Regions from separate parts of the Ruminococcus hominis genome, predicted to be linked through region 1. Evidence: a T-box and tRNA genes for the amino acid it is inferred to sense, from the RefSeq annotation. Region 1 holds a T-box; the other regions hold tRNA genes.
The links. The T-box of region 1 lies ahead of H8S40_RS11220 (valine--tRNA ligase). A T-box ahead of a tRNA ligase gene usually reads a tRNA of that ligase, here a tRNA-Val.
Positions count from the first base shown of each region.

Region 2: it encodes a tRNA-Val, which carries the amino acid that the T-box ahead of H8S40_RS11220 (valine--tRNA ligase) is inferred to sense. The anticodon was not compared.
Region 3: it encodes a tRNA-Val, which carries the amino acid that the T-box ahead of H8S40_RS11220 (valine--tRNA ligase) is inferred to sense. The anticodon was not compared.

Region 1 covers NZ_JACOPE010000001.1:2,522,845-2,530,007, forward strand. Annotated here, with positions in the region: gene H8S40_RS11215 (LTA synthase family protein) at 1-2,172, opposite strand, end outside; gene H8S40_RS11220 (valine--tRNA ligase) at 2,332-4,980, opposite strand; T-box leader at 5,240-5,463, opposite strand; gene H8S40_RS11225 (DUF4367 domain-containing protein) at 6,402-7,163, opposite strand, start outside.
Region 2 covers NZ_JACOPE010000001.1:14,423-21,585, reverse strand. Annotated here, with positions in the region: gene H8S40_RS00120 (guanylate kinase) at 1-209, opposite strand, end outside; gene H8S40_RS00115 (aminotransferase class I/II-fold pyridoxal phosphate-dependent enzyme) at 407-1,912, opposite strand; tRNA gene H8S40_RS00110 (tRNA-Lys) at 1,980-2,052, opposite strand; tRNA gene H8S40_RS00105 (tRNA-Phe) at 2,081-2,153, opposite strand; tRNA gene H8S40_RS00100 (tRNA-Met) at 2,175-2,248, opposite strand; tRNA gene H8S40_RS00095 (tRNA-Thr) at 2,276-2,348, opposite strand; tRNA gene H8S40_RS00090 (tRNA-Tyr) at 2,380-2,461, opposite strand; tRNA gene H8S40_RS00085 (tRNA-Val) at 2,478-2,550, opposite strand; tRNA gene H8S40_RS00080 (tRNA-Asp) at 2,557-2,630, opposite strand; rRNA gene H8S40_RS00075 (23S ribosomal RNA) at 2,703-5,594, opposite strand; rRNA gene rrf (5S ribosomal RNA) at 5,871-5,988, opposite strand; rRNA gene H8S40_RS00065 (16S ribosomal RNA) at 6,062-7,163, opposite strand, start outside.
Region 3 covers NZ_JACOPE010000001.1:2,672,753-2,679,915, forward strand. Annotated here, with positions in the region: gene H8S40_RS11875 (Fic family protein) at 53-1,099, shown strand; gene thrS (threonine--tRNA ligase) at 1,865-3,820, opposite strand; gene H8S40_RS11885 (hypothetical protein) at 4,284-4,514, opposite strand; tRNA gene H8S40_RS11890 (tRNA-Leu) at 4,598-4,681, opposite strand; tRNA gene H8S40_RS11895 (tRNA-Val) at 4,694-4,766, opposite strand; tRNA gene H8S40_RS11900 (tRNA-Asp) at 4,773-4,846, opposite strand; tRNA gene H8S40_RS11905 (tRNA-Ile) at 4,860-4,933, opposite strand; tRNA gene H8S40_RS11910 (tRNA-Thr) at 4,958-5,030, opposite strand; tRNA gene H8S40_RS11915 (tRNA-Glu) at 5,086-5,157, opposite strand; tRNA gene H8S40_RS11920 (tRNA-Asn) at 5,315-5,386, opposite strand; rRNA gene H8S40_RS11925 (23S ribosomal RNA) at 5,462-7,163, opposite strand, start outside.

The DNA of each region.
Region 1 (7,163 bases):
TTCCGGGTCATTCGGATCTGTCGGAAGTTCTTTTAATGCTCCGTCTTTATACTCATATTTCTTAGAAGTCCTGAAAATCGTATTACTTGAACCAACCTGCGCCACATAAACTACATCACCATCTTGTAATTCTGCTTCCTTTAGGTCAATTCGTGTATTATTTAAAAATGAACTTGTCTGTTTTTCATCATTGATATAAATCTTACTATATTTTGTAAAATTCTCTCCATAAAGGCTATAAGTTCCATCCAACTGTTCTACAATATCCGAAATAGATGTGTCTTTCACACCCATAACCATATGACCTTCTGTGATCGGCTTGCCTGTATTTTCATATACATACTGATTTCCATATAAAACGTCATACTGGAGCAGTTCAAGATCTGCCAGATAATTCTTTGTATCTTTTCTCTGCTGATGGTAATTAAAAAATGTTCCTGTATGGATATCTAAACGATCAAACACTTCTGCCATAATCTGATATGCTGCATAGTTTCCGTCTTTCTTTTCCAATCCAATGTTATCCCAAATAACATAATTTGTATTATAAAGATATTTGCTCTTCATATCTTTTGCTTCAAGTCCCATTGTAGGAAGATGATCTCCATAAAATACAACTACTGTCGGTTCTCCGCGTTTTTCCAACGCTTCAATCAACTGACCTGCAAATTTGTCCATCTCATGAACTTCATTTACATAATATTCCCATGCATTTCGCTTTCCTTCGTCTTCCACACCACTGACAATAATTTCAGGATCATCCAAAACTTTTTCTGTCGGATAATCTCCATGTCCCTGCACACTGATTGTCATAACAAAATCCTGCTGCTTCGTTGTATCCATTGACTCTAAAATATGTGGAACAAGAATATCGTCTGTTGCCCATCCTTTCGGTGTTGTCTGAAGCACATTCATAAATTCCTTGCTTGTGTAATGGTCAAATCCCATATGATTATAAACTTGTGCACGACTATAGAAATTACCTGTATTATTATGAAGTGCCTCTGCACCATATCCCAATTTTTCCAGTGATGATGCCGCACTTTCAATTACTTTTGTCTTTGCATAAGTTTTATATGGATACTCTCCAGGTCCGAAGAAACGCATACTCATTCCTGTAAGCACTTCAAACTCTGTATTTGCAGTTCCTGCCCCTACAGACGGCACCTTAAAATATCCTGATGAATATTCACTGTATAATTTGCGCAAATTCGGAATTGGATCTTCTGAAAACTGCAGCCATTCTACTTCTGTCGGATCAAAATAAGACTCTAACTGTACAAATAGAATGTTCGGTTTGTCTTCATCTGACAGACTTGTCTCACTTACATTCAGCGCACCATCTTTATTGATAGCTTCCATCGTCTCTTTGCTGTAACCTGCCGGTTCGGATATTCCTGTATTAAATACACTCGCTGTAAAACAGTATGGGAATCCATAATCTTCATAAGCAAATGCAATATTTCCAAAGTAATTTGAAATCACACGTTTATCAATTGCCACATCCGTAAGTACAACATATCCCATTAAACTTACAATCAATCCACAAAATGCAACAACCCTATGCATCTTACCGGTATACTGTCCACCACGTCTCCACATTGAAATCACCCATATTACTACTGCAATGATTCCAACGATCAACATGATCAATTCCATTTTCCCAAAATAATTTCCTGTCAACGAAATAGCATCTGACAATACTTTTAAATCCTGTGCATTAAATGGTGTTACACGTTTCATTAACATATACCCATTTGTAATACCCAGTATCAGCCAGAATACACTAATCAGAATACGGGCAAATACCCGTCGCCTCACCAGATATACAATCATCAATGTTGCAAATATCAGATAAGCATTGAACAAAAATACCTTTGGCGTCTCTATCATATAGAGCCATGCCTGAATCAACGAATGTCTTGAAATCCCCTCTATAAAGAAATTCAAAATACATGCTAAAAGGAAATGAAATACCAGCGAAAATCGATTCATAAATCGGTACACTGGCTGCATCTTCTTTGCAAACCTGCTGTTTCTTCTTTCCTCAAGAATTCGTTGTCGTCGTGCCTTACTCTCTTTCCAATGTGCCTTGATATCTTCCTTTTTCAAATTTTTTATCTTATGAAATGTACCTTTGATATCCGGCTTTTTTATATGCACCTTCTTCATTGATATCCTCTCTGTTCTAATCTGTTACGTTATCTCTTACATGTTTTTTAGTCTATAAGACATTGTTCCAAAATGTCCAAAACGGGGATAATCAACATATGCTGTCAATCCATCCCCATCTCAGATATATCATTTACAGACATTTTAAATCTGTATATTCTATCGCTTTAATCCTTCCAGACGTTCCTGAACCTGTGCCAGCATCTGTGTATATTTTTCCAGTTTCTCTTTTTCTTCCTGTACTTTTGCTTCTGGTGCTTTGCTTACAAAACGTTCATTTGAAAGCATACCTTTCGCTCTTGCGATTTCTTTTGTGAGCTTCTCTTCTTCTTTTTTCAGACGCTCTAATTCCTGCTCAAAATCAACCAGCTCTTCCATTGGAAGATATACAGTTGCTCCCGGAACTACAATAGATACTGCATCATCTGCAACATCTTTCTTTTCGTAGTGAAGAATAATGTCACTTGCAAGCATCAGTGGTTTTACAGAATTTTTAAATACTTCTAAGGCTTCCATTAAGGATTTATTACTGCTAACAATATAAACTTTTGTACGTTTATTGTTTGGAACATTCATCTCTGCACGCATATTTCTGATTCCGCGTGTAATTGCTTTTACATGCTCCATTACCTCTGTTGCTCTTGGGAATTCCCATTCCGTTTTATACTCAGGCCATTTTGACATCATCAAAGATTCTTCTTCCGGTACAAGTGCGCCATAAATCTCTTCTGTGATAAATGGCATAAATGGATGAAGTAATTTCAATGCCTGTCCAAGAACTGTCTTAAGTACCCACAAAACGCACTGTGCTGACTGTGAATCCTCTTCTGCATGATAAATACGATATTTTGCAATCTCTACATACCAGTCACAGAACTCATCCCAGACGAAATCATGTACTTTCTGAACTGCGATTCCAAGTTCAAATTTGTCCATGTTCTCTGTCATTTCTTTTGTCAGACTGTTTACTTTTGAAAGAATCCATCTGTCTGCCGGTTTTAACAAGAAATCTTCTGGCTCTTCTACAACATTTTTCTCCATATTCATCATAATGAATCGAGATGCATTCCATACTTTATTTGCAAAATTACGGCTTGCCTCAACACGTTCATTATAGAAACGCATATCATTACCAGGTGCATTACCTGTAACCAGTGTCAGACGAAGTGCGTCTGCACCATACTGATCGATAATCTCCAATGGATCGATACCATTTCCAAGAGATTTACTCATCTTACGTCCCTGTGAATCACGAACCAATCCATGGATCAATACTGTATTAAATGGACACTTGCCTGTATGCTCAATTCCTGAGAATACCATACGGATTACCCAGAAGAAAATGATGTCATATCCTGTTACAAGTACATCTGTTGGATAGAAGTAATCCAAATCTTCTGTTTTCTCCGGCCAGCCAAGTGTAGAGAATGGCCACAATGCTGAACTAAACCATGTATCCAGAGTATCTTCATCCTGTGTGAAATGTGTACATCCACAATGTGGGCATTTCTCCGGTGCTTCTTTTGCAACTACAAATTCACCGCATTCATCACAATAATATGCAGGGATTCTGTGTCCCCACCATATCTGACGTGAAATACACCAGTCTTTGATATTCTCAAGCCAGTGCAGATAAATCTTATCAAAACGTTCTGGAACAAACTTTAATTCTCCGCTCTTCAAAGCTTCAATCGCTGGTTTTGCAAGCTCTTCCATCTTTACAAACCACTGCTGTTTGATCAATGGCTCTACTGTTGTTCCGCAACGGTCATGTGTTCCTACATTGTGAGAATGTGGAACTACTTTCACAAGATATCCCTGTGCATCCAGATCTGCTACGATTGCTTTTCTTGCTTCATAGCGGTCCATTCCTGCATATTTGCCACCTTTATCATTGATTGTAGCATCATCATTCATGATATTGATCTCTGGAAGGTTATGACGTTTTCCAACTTCAAAGTCATTCGGGTCATGTGCAGGTGTGATCTTAACCGCACCGGTTCCAAATTCTTTATCTACATAATAATCTGCAACGATTGGAATTTCTTTGTTAACCAATGGAAGCAATACATTCTTACCAACGATATCTTTATATCTCTCGTCATCCGGATGTACGGCGATTGCACTATCTCCAAGCATTGTCTCTGGACGTGTTGTAGCAATCTCAAGGAATCTGTCTGTTCCTACGATTGGATACTTAATATGCCAGAAATTACCATTCTGCTCTTCATGTTCTACCTCTGCATCAGACAACGATGTCTTACACTTCGGACACCAGTTAATGATACGAGAACCTTTGTAAATATATCCTTTTTCATACAGATTAATAAACACTTCCTCTACAGCTTTAGAACATCCCTCATCCATTGTAAAACGTTCTCTGTCCCAGTCGCAGGAAATACCCAGTTTCTTCAACTGATTTTCAATTGTTCCCGCATACTCTTCTTTCCACTGCCATGTACGCTCCAAGAATCCTTCACGTCCAAGTTCTTTCTTATCAATTCCTTCTGCCTTTAACTGATTTGTTACTTTTACTTCTGTAGAAATGGCAGCATGGTCTGTTCCCGGAATCCATAATGCATTGTATCCCTGCATTCTCTTATAACGGATCAGAATATCCTGTAATGTATTGTCTAACGCATGTCCCATATGAAGCTTACCAGTAATATTCGGTGGTGGCATTACCGTTGTAAATGGTTTCTTACTGCGGTCTACTTCCGCATGAAAATATTTGTTCTCACACCATCTTTCATATGTCTTTTGCTCAATTGCTTTTGGATCATAAGTTTTTGCCAGTTCTTTACTCACAATTTTCATGATGTCCTCCTTTTGTTTTCATATTATTTTATTTTTTTTGATTTGTCACTATGAGTCACAATTTTTTCACATAAAGTGGAATTGTCAAAATATTCAAGTCGAACGTCCGTGAGACTTGACGCGTGATTCTGGTCAGCAAAGCTGACATATTCCTATCAGAATCACTGCGCATCCTAAGCGGAGCGTTTTTTATATATTAGGAAAGGACTTTCCTAATATATAAAAATACGCCCTTCATATACTTCCGTACATAAAGGGCGAATCATCGCGGTACCACCTTAAGTTCATATACAGACAACTCTTCTGTATACCTCTTTGTTCTATAACGTAAACAACCACGAGATATCCTACTTAATTTCAAATATCCAATTCCAAAGCTACCTTCCACAACCCTTTTTCGAAATCATCTCACAGCCTTTGGATGATTCTCTCTGACGATAGTAATTATGTACTCCTCTTTTTCATTATCTTTATATCTTATTCATATTGATTAGAATACTATCTTCTAACGCACATTATACTATAGCTTTCAATGGAGGTTTTGTCAAGATATTAAAGTGTATTTGATTCATGAAATTGCTATTTAGTTCACGACAGCCCCAAGCAAGAAAAAGACTATGCACTCCTGCGGGAGCTTCGTCGGGCAAACCCGACTCCAATTCGCTGGATTGCATAGTCTTTTCTTGCTTTGTGGTGTATCGTGATTGAAATAGGTGGGGCGATGATGGATTTACTTTTCTGGTGCCTGATGTATCTATATCATGAGGTTATTTGCTTGTACAGATGTCTTTGTGGCAACTGATGTATCTGCACTAGCTTGATATTCGCTGTTGCAGATGCTCTATTGACAACTGATGTATCTGCACTGCCTAGATATTCACTGTTGCAGATGCTCTTTTTGGGCCCACCGTATCTGCAACTTGCTTTTCATTGAACTTGCAGATACTTTTCAGCCTGCCTGTCATGTACAATTGCATCTGCATCTTGCCTTTTCTGGGATTTGAGGATACTGCCTTCGCAAATTTTGCATCTACATCTCACATTTTCGATAACGTGCGGATGCTCCCCATCAAAATTTTGCATCTTCAATTTCCGAAAATCCACTATCGCAGATATCGTCGCTCGATATCCTTTGAGTTCTATTTACTTCACAACTTGAGCCAATACATTACTAAAAAAAATTGATATAAGAAATTCGAGCGAATATGGAGTGAGCGTTGGAGACACTTAGAGCGTAAATTTTTGCGTTAATGAATTTGAACGAACATGTTTGAAGCTGCGTAGCAGCAAGTTTGAATTCAAATTCATTTGCTTTTAGCAAAAATTTACGCTCTTATGTGTCTCCCGCTCATGGAATCTAAGCAAGAATTCTTATATCAATTTTTTTAAGGAACGTATTGCCACCCAGTGAACTAAATAGCAAGCCTCACATATGGACTTACAATTGTATTCCCCTGCGAATCAACTCCTCCTGTCCCGCTAAAGAACCACAAGTACATCTGATCCACCTGATCTTCATCTATGACATAAATCAATGTATAATCCAGTTCTTCTCCTGCTGCAAGTGGGTGCCACAGAGCTTGTTTTAAACGCTGATTTCCATCTGTATAGTACATTTTATCAAAGTAAACCGGAAAACTGCTGCCATCTGATGACATCCATTGTAATGAATAATTCTCGTTCACTGATACATAAGAATCATCCGCTTTTACTATTGTGCCATCTTCCATAGAAGCTAATGTTGTCAAATCCGGTGCGATAGGTACTCCATCTTCTTTGTTCCATTCACTTTGTGTATCTCCGCAATTTTTTGCTGTCATGCGAACGATTACATACTTCGAATTTACTTTTTCTATTCCTTCAATTTCACCATTTTCATTCAAGACACCTCTGTCATGTGATTTTAATGTTCCATCTTCATTCATCCATGGTGCCATTTCATTTTCGTAGTCGATGAAATTTTCTTTTGGATATTCAGCTAATGAAATGCTATCTGCCACCTCTACCGAATTTACAACAAAGCGAATATCCTCTACCTCGTTTTTTAATGCTTCATCTTCTAGCATTGGATCTGTTATTTCATCACCAATCTCATAAATATCTTCCGCCGCAATTTTCTTTAGACCTACTTTTTCTTTTTCTAATTTTTTCTGCTCTGCCTTCGCTTCTTTGAT
Region 2 (7,163 bases), 2.5 Mb from region 1:
TGCTCAATAACACAACCTCTTTTTTCCAATTCCTGAAGTTTATTTTCATCTACAAAATGATATTCCACCCCATCTTGTTCTCCTTCGCGGATTGGTCTTGTTGTATATAAAATTATATTTTTCAATTCCGGTATTCTTTCTTTTATTTTCTTAAAAAGAGAATCTTTCCCAGATGAGCTTTTTCCCATTAAATAAAAAATCTTTCCCATGCTTTTTCCTCTCTCACTGTTACATACATTATAGTTGTTCTATTTTACTAAATTCAAGTCGAGCAACCGCAAGACTTGGCGTGTGATTCTGGTCAGCGTAAGCTGACACATTCTTTACAGAATCACTGCGCATCCTCGCGGAGCGTTTATCTCAGTGGGAGTCCAATCTCCGACTGAGATAACTACATTTTGGGTACTTACTTTAACACTTCTAATTTACCTTCTTCTTTTGCACCCTCAATATCAAAACCTGCACATTCATACTGTATGAGAATTTTAATTGCTTTGTTTGAAATTTGCTCTCCCGGAACTATAATCGGAATCCCCGGCGGATATAGATAAGCATACTCTGTTGAAATATATCCCACACAATTTTTATATTCTAACGATACCACATTTTCCTTATTCTTTGCTTTTTTTATTGCTTCAGCACTCGGATAAACCTGCTCTAATTCTGGTAATTGATAACTGTGGAGTTTAATGTTTTTTTCACAACTGTCTGTTTTTTTTGAAATGTTATCCACATTATTCGGTTCTTTTTCACCTTTTTTATTGAATAACTCTTTTTTATCTAACTCTTCATCTATTTCATATAAGGCTTTCACCAGTCTATCCATTCCATCCTTCTTATCCCCTATAGAAGTCATAGCCAGTACATAACTTCCTGCTGACAGTTCCATTTCCAAATGATAATTCTTTAATAATATCCGATGCAATTCTTTTCCTGTCATTTTGGTATCTTTCACAGAAATAACTAATTTGGATTTATCATATTCTACCTTGCCGGTCTCTACCAATTTCAAATGTTTCAAATGTCGTAAATTTTTTCTCACATTATCTAAATTTTCTACATAGCTTTGAAAATAAGCATCTCTATAATTTTCCAGCATATCTATACATTCATCTATAGAGGCCATTAATATATAAGATGGACTGCTCGACTGAAGCATATGTAAATACATTCTCACCGATTCTCTATCTACGATTTGTCCATTCATATGTATCAATGCTGTCTGTGTCAAAGAAGGGAGTGTTTTATGTATACTCTGGATTACAATATCGGCACCTTTTTCATTCGCATTTCTTGGAAAATATGGATGAAATCCAAAATGTGCTCCATGAGCTTCATCAACGATCAATGGGATTCCATATTCATGAACAATCTTCGCTATTGTTTCTATATCTGACAAAACACCATCATATGTAGGCGAAACTATCATAACTGCTTTTATTTTATTTTCACAATCAGATTTGTAATTTTCCTCTAACTTCTTCCGAATCTTTTCCGGATCTATTTCTCCATTCAATTCTACTTCCGGATCATAATTAGGATAAATATAATCAACATGCAATTCATTCATGTAAATAGCATGATATACCGATTTGTGGCAATTTCTTGCAACAAGAATCCGATCTCCTTTTTCTGTCGATCCTAAAATAGCACTTAAAATACCGACTGTACTTCCATTTACTAAAAAAGCTGTTTCTTCAGCATGAAAAATCTTTGCCGCTCGTTCCTGTTCTTCTTTTAAAATTTCTTTTGAATGATGAAGGTCATCAAATCCTGTAATTTCTGTAATATCATATGCATATGGAATATCCGCTTTTATAAGCTCTTTATTTCTTTTATGTCCCGGCATATGAAATCCATAATAATCAGAGTCACTGTATTTTTTTAATCTTTTATATAAGGTTTCTGACATTGTTTTTAGCGCTCCTTAAACTTAAATAAAAAAAAATCAACGTCTATTCAACGTTGATCATTTACAATGAGCGTGCGGGGATTCGAACCCCGGACAACTTGATTAAAAGTCAAGTGCTCTACCACCTGAGCTACACGCCCATATTCACAGCTATTATTGCAGTGAAAATGCCCAGAGCCGGAATCGAACCAGCGACACGAGGATTTTCAGTCCTCTGCTCTACCGACTGAGCTATCTGGGCATAAGACTTAAAAGTCTTGAATTGCGGGGGCAGGATTTGAACCTACGACCTTCGGGTTATGAGCCCGACGAGCTTCCAGACTGCTCCACCCCGCGATATGAAGTTAACTCTCAAAAAGAGAAAGCCGATGATCGGACTCGAACCGATAACCTGCTGATTACAAATCAGCTGCTCTGCCAATTGAGCCACATCGGCTTGCATTTGCAAGTCCGATTAAAAATCGGAATGGATGGAGGTGGATTCGAACCACCGAAGCAATTTGCAGCAGATTTACAGTCTGTCCCCTTTGGCCACTCGGGAATCCATCCATATTATTTTTTTAAGTGGGACCTACAGGGCTCGAACCTGTGACCCTCTGCTTGTAAGGCAGATGCTCTCCCAGCTGAGCTAAGATCCCACATAACGACCCAGAAGAGACTCGAACTCTCGACCTCCGCCGTGACAGGGCGGCGCTCTAACCAACTGAGCCACTAGGCCGTATTAAATTGAAGGTTGTACCTTCAAAACTGCATACAAAGTTTTTCATCCATCTTGTTCCTATCACCTGTTCTGGTTATGCCCTCGACCTATTAGTAACAGTCAGCTCCATGTGTTACCACACTTCCACCTCTGCCCTATCTACCTCGTCGTCTTCAAGGGGTCTTACTAACTTGACGTTATGGGATATCTTATCTTGAGGGGGGCTTCACGCTTAGATGCCTTCAGCGTTTATCCCTTCCCGGCTTGGCTACCCTGCCATGCATCTGGCGATGCAACAGGTACACCAGCGGCCAGTCCATCCCGGTCCTCTCGTACTAAGGACAGCTCCTCTCAAATATCCTACGCCCACGCCGGATAGGGACCGAACTGTCTCACGACGTTCTGAACCCAGCTCGCGTACCGCTTTAATGGGCGAACAGCCCAACCCTTGGGACCTACTTCAGCCCCAGGATGCGATGAGCCGACATCGAGGTGCCAAACCACTCCGTCGATGTGAACTCTTGGGAGTGATAAGCCTGTTATCCCCAGGGTAGCTTTTATCCGTTGAGCGATGGCAATCCCACTTTATACCACCGGATCACTAAGTCCTACTTTCGTACCTGCTCCACCCGTCGGTGTCGCAGTCAAGCTCCCTTCTGCCTTTGCACTCTTCGAATGGTTTCCAACCATTCTGAGGGAACCTTTGAGCGCCTCCGATACCCTTTCGGAGGCGACCGCCCCAGTCAAACTCCCCACCTGACATTGTCCCCCAGCCGGATCACGGCTGCTGGTTAGAAACCCAATACTGCAAGGGTGGTATCCCAACATCGACTCCACGGCAACTGGCGTTACCGTATCCTAGTCTCCCACCTATCCTGTACATGCAATATCGAATCCCAGTATCAAGCTGGAGTAAAGCTCCATGGGGTCTTTCCGTCCTGGCGCAGGTAACCAGCATCTTCACTGGTATTTCAATTTCACCGGGTGCATTGTTGAGACAGTGCCCAAATCATTACGCCTTTCGTGCGGGTCGGAACTTACCCGACAAGGAATTTCGCTACCTTAGGACCGTTATAGTTACGGCCGCCGTTTACTGGGGCTTAAGTTCAAAGCTTCGCTTGCGCTAACCTCTCCCCTTAACCTTCCAGCACCGGGCAGGCGTCAGCCCATATACCTCACCTTTCGGTTTTGCATAGACCTGTGTTTTTGCTAAACAGTTGCTTGGGCCAATTCTCTGCGGCCATTCGCATGGCACTCCTTCTCCCGAAGTTACGGAGTCATTTTGCCGAGTTCCTTAACAATGCTTCTCCCGTCGGCCTTAGGATTCTCTCCTCATCCACCTGTGTCGGTTTACGGTACGGGTATGATATAAACAATAGCGGCTTTTCTTGGCAGTTAGCTCACGCTCTTCCCTACTCTTTTTCGGTCCGCATCACGTCTTCCCGTTGCCTGCCGGATTTTCCTGACAGACCGGTACCTCGCTTGCGCCGGGCTTTCCGTTCCCGGCTCGCGCTCTCTCCCTGCGTCCCCACAGTTCTGTTATATCATAGTACAGGAATTTCAACCTGTTATCCATCGACTACGTCTTTCGACCTCGCCTTAGGCCCCGACTTACCCAGCGCAGATCAGCTTTACGCTGGAAACCTTAGATATTCGGCCGGAAGGATTCTCACCTTCCTCTCGCTACTCATTCCGGCATTCTCTCTTCTTAAAAATCCACTGCTCCTTTCGGTACAGCTTCGTCTCTTTAAGAATGCTCCTCTACCAATTAACATTCGTTAATTCCTAAGCTTCGGTAGTGTGTTTCAGCCCCGGACATTTTCGGCGCAGGACCTCTCGACTAGTGAGCTATTACGCACTCTTTTAATGGATGGCTGCTTCTGAGCCAACATCCTAGTTGTCTTCGAAATCCCACATCCTTTTCCACTTAACACACATTTTGGGACCTTAGCTGTAGGTCTGGGCTCTTTCCCTTTTGACTACCCAACTTATCTCGTGCAGTCTGACTCCCATACATCATCTACGCGGCATTCGGAGTTTGATATCTCTTAGTAAGCTTTGACGCCCCCTTAAGAATTCAGTGCTCTACCTCCGCAAGACTCGTATGAGGCTAGCCCTAAAGCTATTTCGAGGAGAACCAGCTATCTCCGGGTTCGATTGGAATTTCTCCCCTATCCACACCTCATCCCCACCCTTTTCAACGGATGTGGGTTCGGTCCTCCATTGCCTTTTACGGCAACTTCAACCTGGACATGGATAGATCACCCGGTTTCGGGTCTACTCTGACTGACTTCACGCCCTATTCAGACTTGGTTTCCCTTCGGCTCCACACCTTCAGTGCTTAACCTCGCCAGCCAGCGTAACTCGCCGGACCGTTCTACAAAAAGTACGCGGTTCATCATATAAAGATGTTCCACAGCTTGTAAACATATGGTTTCAGGTTCTCTTTCACTCCCCTCCCGGGGTCCTTTTCACCTTTCCTTCACAGTACTATGCGCTATCGGTCACTAAGAAGTATTTAGCCTTACGGGGTGGTCCCCGCTCATTCCCACAAGGTTTCTCGTGTCTCGTGGTACTCTGGATACCGCCATGTCAACTCGTCTTTCGCTTACGGGGCTTTCACCCTCTCTGGCTGGCTTTCCCAAAACCATTCTGCTAGACTCATTGAATCAATTATACGGTCCGAACCCCGGAGTGCACGCACTCCGGTTTGGGCTCTTCCGCTTTCGCTCGCCGCTACTCACAGAATCACATGTTGTTTTCTCTTCCTCCGGCTACTTAGATGTTTCAGTTCACCGGGTTCCCTTCCTAACGTTATGGATTGGCGTTAGGATACTTGAGGTTTGCTCAAGTAGGTTTCCCCATTCAGAAATCTCCGGATCAATGGATATTTGCTCCTCCCCGAAGCTTTTCGCAGCTTATCACGTCTTTCATCGGCTCTTAGTGCCAAGGCATCCACCATACGCTCTTATCAGCATAACCAACAGACAAGAAACACGGGTTGGTTTCTCATCGACACATACTAGCGTGTATGCGTTGGTAATAGGTCAATTTCTTTTAAGTCTGTTTTCTTCAGACTTTAGTTAATGTTTGTTAACATTACCTCGGATGTCTTGATTAGATATTTTTTAATCTTATCATCTATATTTCTTTGTATGCAATTTTCAAGGTACAATTCTGACTGATGTTTATCAGTCATCAGAAACAAAAATCATTTTTTATCTCTGATCACTGGTAAATCCAGTTTTCTTTTTTTAGATTTGGCGGCCACCTACTCTCCCACACCGTCTCCAGTGCAGTACCATCGGCCGTTTAGGTCTTAACCATCGTGTTCGGGATGGGAACGGGTGTTACCCCTAAACGCATCGCCACCAAAAGGTTTCATTATCAAGTTGTTTCTTGATAACTAAACAATAGACAGCAGTTCTCTTTACTTTTTTCTTCCTTAGAAAGGAGGTGATCCAGCCGCACCTTCCGATACGGCTACCTTGTTACGACTTCACCCCAGTTATCGGTCCCACCTTCGGCAGCTCCCTCCTTACGGTTGGGTCACTGACTTCGGGCGTTACTGACTCCCATGGTGTGACGGGCGGTGTGTACAAGACCCGGGAACGTATTCACCGCGACATTCTGATTCGCGATTACTAGCGATTCCAGCTTCATGTAGTCGAGTTGCAGACTACAATCCGAACTGAGACGTTATTTTTGGGATTTGCTTACCCTCGCGAGTTTGCCTCCCTTTGTTTACGCCATTGTAGCACGTGTGTAGCCCTGCTCATAAGGGGCATGATGATTTGACGTCATCCCCACCTTCCTCCAGGTTATCCCTGGCAGTCTCTCCAGAGTGCCCGGCCAAACCGCTGGCTACTGAAGATAGGGGTTGCGCTCGTTGCGGGACTTAACCCAACATCTCACGACACGAGCTGACGACAACCATGCACCACCTGTCTCCGGTGTTCCGAAGAAAAGCTCCCATTACGGAGCGGTCACCGGGATGTCAAGAGCAGGTAAGGTTCTTCGCGTTGCTTCGAATTAAACCACATGCTCCACCGCTTGTGCGGGTCCCCGTCAATTCCTTTGAGTTTCATTCTTGCGAACGTACTCCCCAGGTGGACTACTTATTGCGTTTGCTGCGGCACCGAATGGCTTTGCCACCCGACACCTAGTAGTCATCGTTTACGGCGTGGACTACCAGGGTATCTAATCCTGTTTGCTCCCCACGCTTTCGAGCCTCAACGTCAGTCATCGTCCAGTAAGCCGCCTTCGCCACTGGTGTTCCTCCTAATATCTACGCATTTCACCGCTACACTAGGAATTCCGCTTACCTCTCCGACACTCTAGAAAAACAGTTTCCAATGCAGTCCCGGGGTTGAGCCCCGGGTTTTCACATCAGACTTGCCTCTCCGTCTACGCTCCCTTTACACCCAGTAAATCCGGATAACGCTTGCCCCCTACGTATTACCGCGGCTGCTGGCACGTAGTTAGCCGGGGCTTCTTAGTCAGGTACCGTCATTTTCTTCCCTGCTGATAGAAGTTTACATACCGAAATAC
Region 3 (7,163 bases), 150 kb from region 1:
TTTTTCCCTTATTTTATTATATATTTTAAGGGAAAAGAAGGTGATTATAGAAATGCGTATATTTAATTATTCAAAGATCAAAGAGCAAAAATGGGATTCAGAAATACTTGGACTCATTGCTGCAATCTACAAAGAAGCTGGTAAACAAGAACTCTATTTAAAGCAGCGACCGGAGGAACTTGAAAAATTAGTCGAGATTGCAAAGATTCAAAGTACAGAAGCATCCAATGCAATCGAAGGTATCATGACAACCAACACTCGTATAAAGCAATTAGTGGAAGAAAAAACGACACCGAAAAACAGGGATGAGCAGGAAATCGCCGGCTATCGAGATGTTCTCAATATCATCCATGAAAGTTTCGATGCAATTCCTATTACTCAAGGTTACATTCTTCAGCTTCATAAAATTATGTATAGTCATATGAACAATCCTATGGCCGGACGTACAAAAAATAATCAGAACTATATCAGTGCTACTTATCCTGATGGTCACACTGAAATTTTATTTACGCCACTTGCTCCATATGAAACACCAGCAGCGTTAGAGCGAATCTGTGCAGAGTATAATCGAGTTATCGGGAATTTTGAAATTGAACCGCTCATTGCAATTCCAGTTTTCATCCACGATTTTCTCTGCATTCACCCATTCAATGATGGAAACGGACGAATGAGCCGACTGCTCACTACTCTGCTATTATATAGAAATGGATTTTATGTGGGAAAATATATTTCTCTGGAAGCAAAAATTGCGCAGAATAAGGACTTGTATTATAAAGCACTGAATCAAGCACAAATTGGATGGCACGAAGGTACCGAAGATACTGTTCCATTTATTAAATATATTCTTGGAACTATATTAGCTGCATATAAAGACTTTGAAGACAGATTTTCTATTATTGAAAAGAAGTTACCGGCAATAGATATGGTCCGAATGGCTGCCGAAAATAAAATTGGACGATTCACAAAGCAGGATATACACGAACTCTGTCCTTCTTTAAGTATTAGCTCTATTGAAAGCTCACTCAGAAAACTCGTAGCCACCGGCAAATTAAAACGCGAGGGTGCTGGACGAGCCACTTATTATATCCGTTTATTTTAATCTTAAATATCCTCATCATTTTTGATTTGCAAAAATGGTGAGGATAAACTTTTATCTTCTCATATGAATTTATTTGTCTCCGGTTTCTCATTTGTCCAAGTATTTGCCAATTTGCTTGTACAGATGCCTTTATGGCAACCGTTGTATCTGCACTGCCTTAATATTCGCTGTTGCAGATGCTTTTTTTGAGACCGATGTATCCGCAACTTACTTTTCTTTAAACTTGCAGATGCTTTTCATCCTGCCTGTCATATTAAATTGCATCTACATCACACGTTTTCGATAACGTGAGGATGTTACTCATTGAAATTATGCATCTTCAACCTACTCTTTCTATGCCTTGCGGATACTCTTCAGTAAAAATGTGCATCCTAGCTTGCTCTTTCTATGCTTTGCAGATACTCCCCACCGAAATTTTGCATCTTCAAATCTCCAAAATCCATTCTCTCAGATATCTTTCCCAATATCCTTTACGTTCTATTTACTTCACTGCCTAAGCCAATACATTACTTACCAAAAAATTGATATAAGAAATTCGAGCAAATATGGAGTAAGCGTTGGAGACACTTAGAGCGTAAATTTTTGTGTTAATGAATTTGAACGAACGTGTTTGAAGCTGCGTAGCAGCAAGTTTGAGTTCAAATTCATTTGCTTTTAGCAAAAATTTACGCTCTTATGTGTCTCCCGCTCATGGAATCTGAGCAAGAATTCTTATATCAATTTTTTGTAAGGAACGTATTGCCGCCCAGTGAACTAAATAGCAACTTAGTCCTCTACTTCAATCTTACGAATTGTCTTTTTCTGAATCTCATCTTTGATTGCATCGATAAATACATTCAAATCTTTCGAGCCTTCATCTCCGAGATATCTACTTCTTACAGAAACTTTCTGCTCTTCCTCTTCTTTTGCTCCAACAATCAACATGTATGGAACTCTGTTCAGACGAGCTTCGCGAATCTTATATCCCATCTTTTCTGAACGCTGATCAACAGAGCAACGGATGTTATTTGCTTTGAGTTCTGCTTCAACTTTGGCTGCATACTCATGATATTTATCTGAAATAGGAATTACACGAACCTGTTCCGGACATAACCATGTAGGGAACATACCTGCATATTTCTCAATCAGCCATGCCAGTGTTCTTTCATAACATCCGATAGATGTACGATGAATGATGCATGGACGTTTCTTCTCACCATTTTCATCAATATAATACATATCAAACTGTTCTGCAAGTAATGCATCCCACTGGATTGTGATCATTGTATCTTCTTTTCCGTATACATTCTTTGCATTAATATCTACCTTTGGTCCATAGAATGCTGCCTCTCCGACATCTTCTACAAATGGAATATTGAGTTCCTGAAGCATTGTACGAATATGACCTTCTGTTTCTTCCCAAACTTCTGGTTCACCAATGTATTTTTCTTTATTTGAAGGATCCCATTTTGAAAGATGATATGTTACATCTTCTTCTACGCCAAGTACCTGCAGACAGTACTGAGCTAATGCGATACAATCCTTGAACTCTTTTACCATCTGGTCAGGTCTTACAACCAAATGTCCCTCTGAAATTGTAAACTGACGAACACGAGTCAGACCATGCATCTCTCCAGAATCTTCATTACGGAATAATGTAGATGTCTCGCCGTAACGCAATGGCAGATCACGATAGCTGTGCTGTTCTGCTTTGTATACATAATACTGGAATGGGCATGTCATTGGACGAAGGGCAAATACTTCTTTATCTTTCTCTTCATCACCTAATACGAACATTCCATCTTTATAGTGATCCCAGTGTCCTGAAATCTTGTAGAGGTCGTTCTTAGCCATCAATGGTGTCTTAGTACGAACATATCCACGTCTGCTTTCTTCATCTTCGATCCAACGCTGTAACTCCTGCATAATGATCACACCATTTGGCATAATAAGCGGAAGTCCCTGACCGATTACATCTACTGTTGTAAATAATTTCATCTCGCGTCCGAGTTTATTATGATCACGTTTTTTTGCTTCCTCTAATTGTGTTAAATGCTCTTTGAGTTCGTCTTTTGTAGCGTAAGCTGTACCATAAATACGTGTCAGCATTGCTTTCTTCTCATCACCTCTCCAGTAAGCTCCTGAAGATGATAACAATTTAAATGCTTTCACACCTTTTGTACTCATCAAATGAGGTCCTGCACAAAGATCTACCCAATCTCCCTGTGAATAGAAAGAAATTTCAGCATCTTCTGGAAGATCTTCAATCAACTCAACTTTATAAGGTTCATTTTTCTCCTTGAAAAATGCGATTGCTTCTTCTCTTGATTTTGTAAATCTTTCAATCTTAGCACCTTTTTTGATGATTTTCTTCATTTCTTTTTCAATTGCATCCAAATCATCTCTTGTAAATGACTGACATTCAAAATCATAATAGAATCCTGTATCAATTGATGGTCCAATTGCAACTTTTGCATTTGGATAAAGGTTCTGTACAGCCTCTGCCATTATATGTGATGCTGTATGGCGAAGTGCAGCTAAACCTTTCTCATCTCTTGCTGTAAGAATATTAAGTTCACAGTCTTTATCCAAAACTGTTCTAAGGTCTACAACTTCACCATCTACTTCTCCGGCACATGCTGCTCGTGCAAGACCTTCGCTAATATCGTATGCAACATCAATTACTGTTTTTGCTTCTGAATACTCTTTTTTTGATCCATCTTTTAATGTAATAATCATCATTCTACCTCCTGTTTTGATATTCACTTCAAGCATTTAATACAGGGATTTTACATATTATAAAAACTTTTTCCTTAAAAATAGAAAAAACTTTATCTGTCCCTGCACTTACATGCAAGGGACGGATAAAGTCTGATTACTTTTATATCCGCGGTTCCACCCTTTTTGTTTTCAAGATGATAACAATTACATTGTTATCTAAAACCACTTCATTCATGATTATAACGGAATCACCGGACCGGATTAGGGCCACTCGGAGGTAGTCTTCAAATGATTCCCGTTAAGATGATTCCAGCATATTCATCTCTCTCTGAAACGTTCCACATTCTACTCGTCTCGTCATCGTGTTATCTTCTGACCCTCATTATAGCATTCAAATAAACTTTGTCAACTCAATTTCTTCAATTTTTTCATCTATTTTTCGTCTAAAATATTATGAAATCTTTTTATTCTTCACTATAACTTTTTACTCATCAAATTCTAAAATAACACTGTTTGCTTCCAATCCCATTTGGATATCTACCACTTTGCCATGACGTGTTTTTAATCTTTCATAACTTCGATAATTACCGCTCATTGCAATTGCATGTTCGATTGTATAATAATATGAACTAGGTAATTTTCCTTCAATTACATTTACTTCTTGTCCAATCTCAACCAATCCTGGTCTATCCATAGTAAATTCCATTCTTCTCATGACATTATCCTCCTGTAATATTTAATCTAATGTCTTATAAAATATAAAAAGACTTAAGCATTAGCTTAAGTCTTCTAATATAATGCGCGTGGCCGGACTTGAACCGGCACGGGATCGCTCCCGAGGGATTTTAAGTCCCTTGCGTCTGCCTATTCCGCCACACGCGCGCACTATATACATGGGACCTACAGGGCTCGAACCTGTGACCCTCTGCTTGTAAGGCAGATGCTCTCCCAGCTGAGCTAAGATCCCACATAACGACCCAGAAGAGACTCGAACTCTCGACCTCCGCCGTGACAGGGCGGCGCTCTAACCAACTGAGCCACTGGGCCTTATTAAATTAAATGGACCTTCGGGGACTCGAACCCAGGACCGATCGGTTATGAGCCGATTGCTCTAACCAGCTGAGCTAAAGGTCCATTATATGTCCCTTTCAGGAACAAAGCCGATGATCGGACTCGAACCGATAACCTGCTGATTACAAATCAGCTGCTCTGCCAATTGAGCCACATCGGCATATTGCCTATACTTTGAACAAATATACCTTTTATTCAATTGCACTTTGTGCAAATGACTCCAACGGGAATCGAACCCGTGTTACCGCCGTGAAAGGGCGATGTCTTAACCGCTTGACCATGGAGCCAAATTCTTTTTTTCACTTCTATCAGCGACCGAAATAAATATTACCATAATCTTTTTGTTTTTGCAAGTGATTTCTTTAAAAAAATTCACTTTTCTTATGATAATCATCTTTCATAAAAAAAGCCATAGTTAAAATACAGCTATGGATTCTTTTTAAGCTCCCCGAGTTGGGTTCGAACCAACGACCCTTCGGTTAACAGCCGAATGCTCTACCGCTGAGCTATCGAGGATTACCTTTATTGAAGTATACCTTCAAAACTGCATACAAAGTTTTTTTCATCCATCTTGTTCTCCTATCACCTGTTCTGGTTATGCCCTCGACCTATTAGTAACAGTCAGCTCCATGTGTTACCACACTTCCACCTCTGCCCTATCTACCTCGTCGTCTTCAAGGGGTCTTACTAACTTGACGTTATGGGATATCTTATCTTGAGGGGGGCTTCACGCTTAGATGCCTTCAGCGTTTATCCCTTCCCGGCTTGGCTACCCTGCCATGCATCTGGCGATGCAACAGGTACACCAGCGGCCAGTCCATCCCGGTCCTCTCGTACTAAGGACAGCTCCTCTCAAATATCCTACGCCCACGCCGGATAGGGACCGAACTGTCTCACGACGTTCTGAACCCAGCTCGCGTACCGCTTTAATGGGCGAACAGCCCAACCCTTGGGACCTACTTCAGCCCCAGGATGCGATGAGCCGACATCGAGGTGCCAAACCACTCCGTCGATGTGAACTCTTGGGAGTGATAAGCCTGTTATCCCCAGGGTAGCTTTTATCCGTTGAGCGATGGCAATCCCACTTTATACCACCGGATCACTAAGTCCTACTTTCGTACCTGCTCCACCCGTCGGTGTCGCAGTCAAGCTCCCTTCTGCCTTTGCACTCTTCGAATGGTTTCCAACCATTCTGAGGGAACCTTTGAGCGCCTCCGATACCCTTTCGGAGGCGACCGCCCCAGTCAAACTCCCCACCTGACATTGTCCCCCAGCCGGATCACGGCTGCTGGTTAGAAACCCAATACTGCAAGGGTGGTATCCCAACATCGACTCCACGGCAACTGGCGTTACCGTCTCCTAGTCTCCCACCTATCCTGTACATGCAATATCGAATCCCAGTATCAAGCTGGAGTAAAGCTCCATGGGGTCTTTCCGTCCTGGCGCAGGTAACCAGCATCTTCACTGGTATTTCAATTTCACCGGGTGCATTGTTGAGACAGTGCCCAAATCATTACGCCTTTCGTGCGGGTCGGAACTTACCCGACAAGGAATTTCGCTACCTTAGGACCGTTATAGTTACGGCCGCCGTTTACTGGGGCTTAAGTTCAAAGCTTCGCTTGCGCTAACCTCTCCCCTTAACCTTCCAGCACCGGGCAGGCGTCAGCCCATATACCTCACCTTTCGGTTTTGCATAGACCTGTGTTTTTGCTAAACAGTTGCTTGGGCCAATTCTCTGCGGCCATTCGCATGGCACTCCTTCTCCCGAAGTTACGGAGTCATTTTGCCGAGTTCCTTAACAATGCTTCTCCCGTCGGCCTTAGGATTCTCTCCTCATCCACCTGTGTCGGTTTACGGTACGGGTATGATATAAACAATAGCGGCTTTTCTTGGCAGTTAGCTCACGCTCTTCCCTACTCTTTTTCGGTCCGCATCACGTCTTCCCGTTGCCTGCCGGATTTTCCTGACAGACCGGTACCTCGCTTGCGCCGGGCTTTCCGTTCCCGGCTCGCGCTCTCTCCCTGCGTCCCCACAGTTCTGTTATATCATAGTACAGGAATTTCAACCTGTTATCCATCGACTACGTCTTTCGACCTCGCCTTAGGCCCCGACTTACCCAGCGCAGATCAGCTTTACGCTGGAAACCTTAGATATTCGGCCGGAAGGATTCTCACCTTCCTCTCGCTACTCATTCCGGCATTCTCTCTTCTTAAAAATCCACTGCTCCTTTCGGTACAGCTTCGTCTCTTTAAGAATGCTCCTCTACCAATTAACATTCGTTAATTCCTAAGCT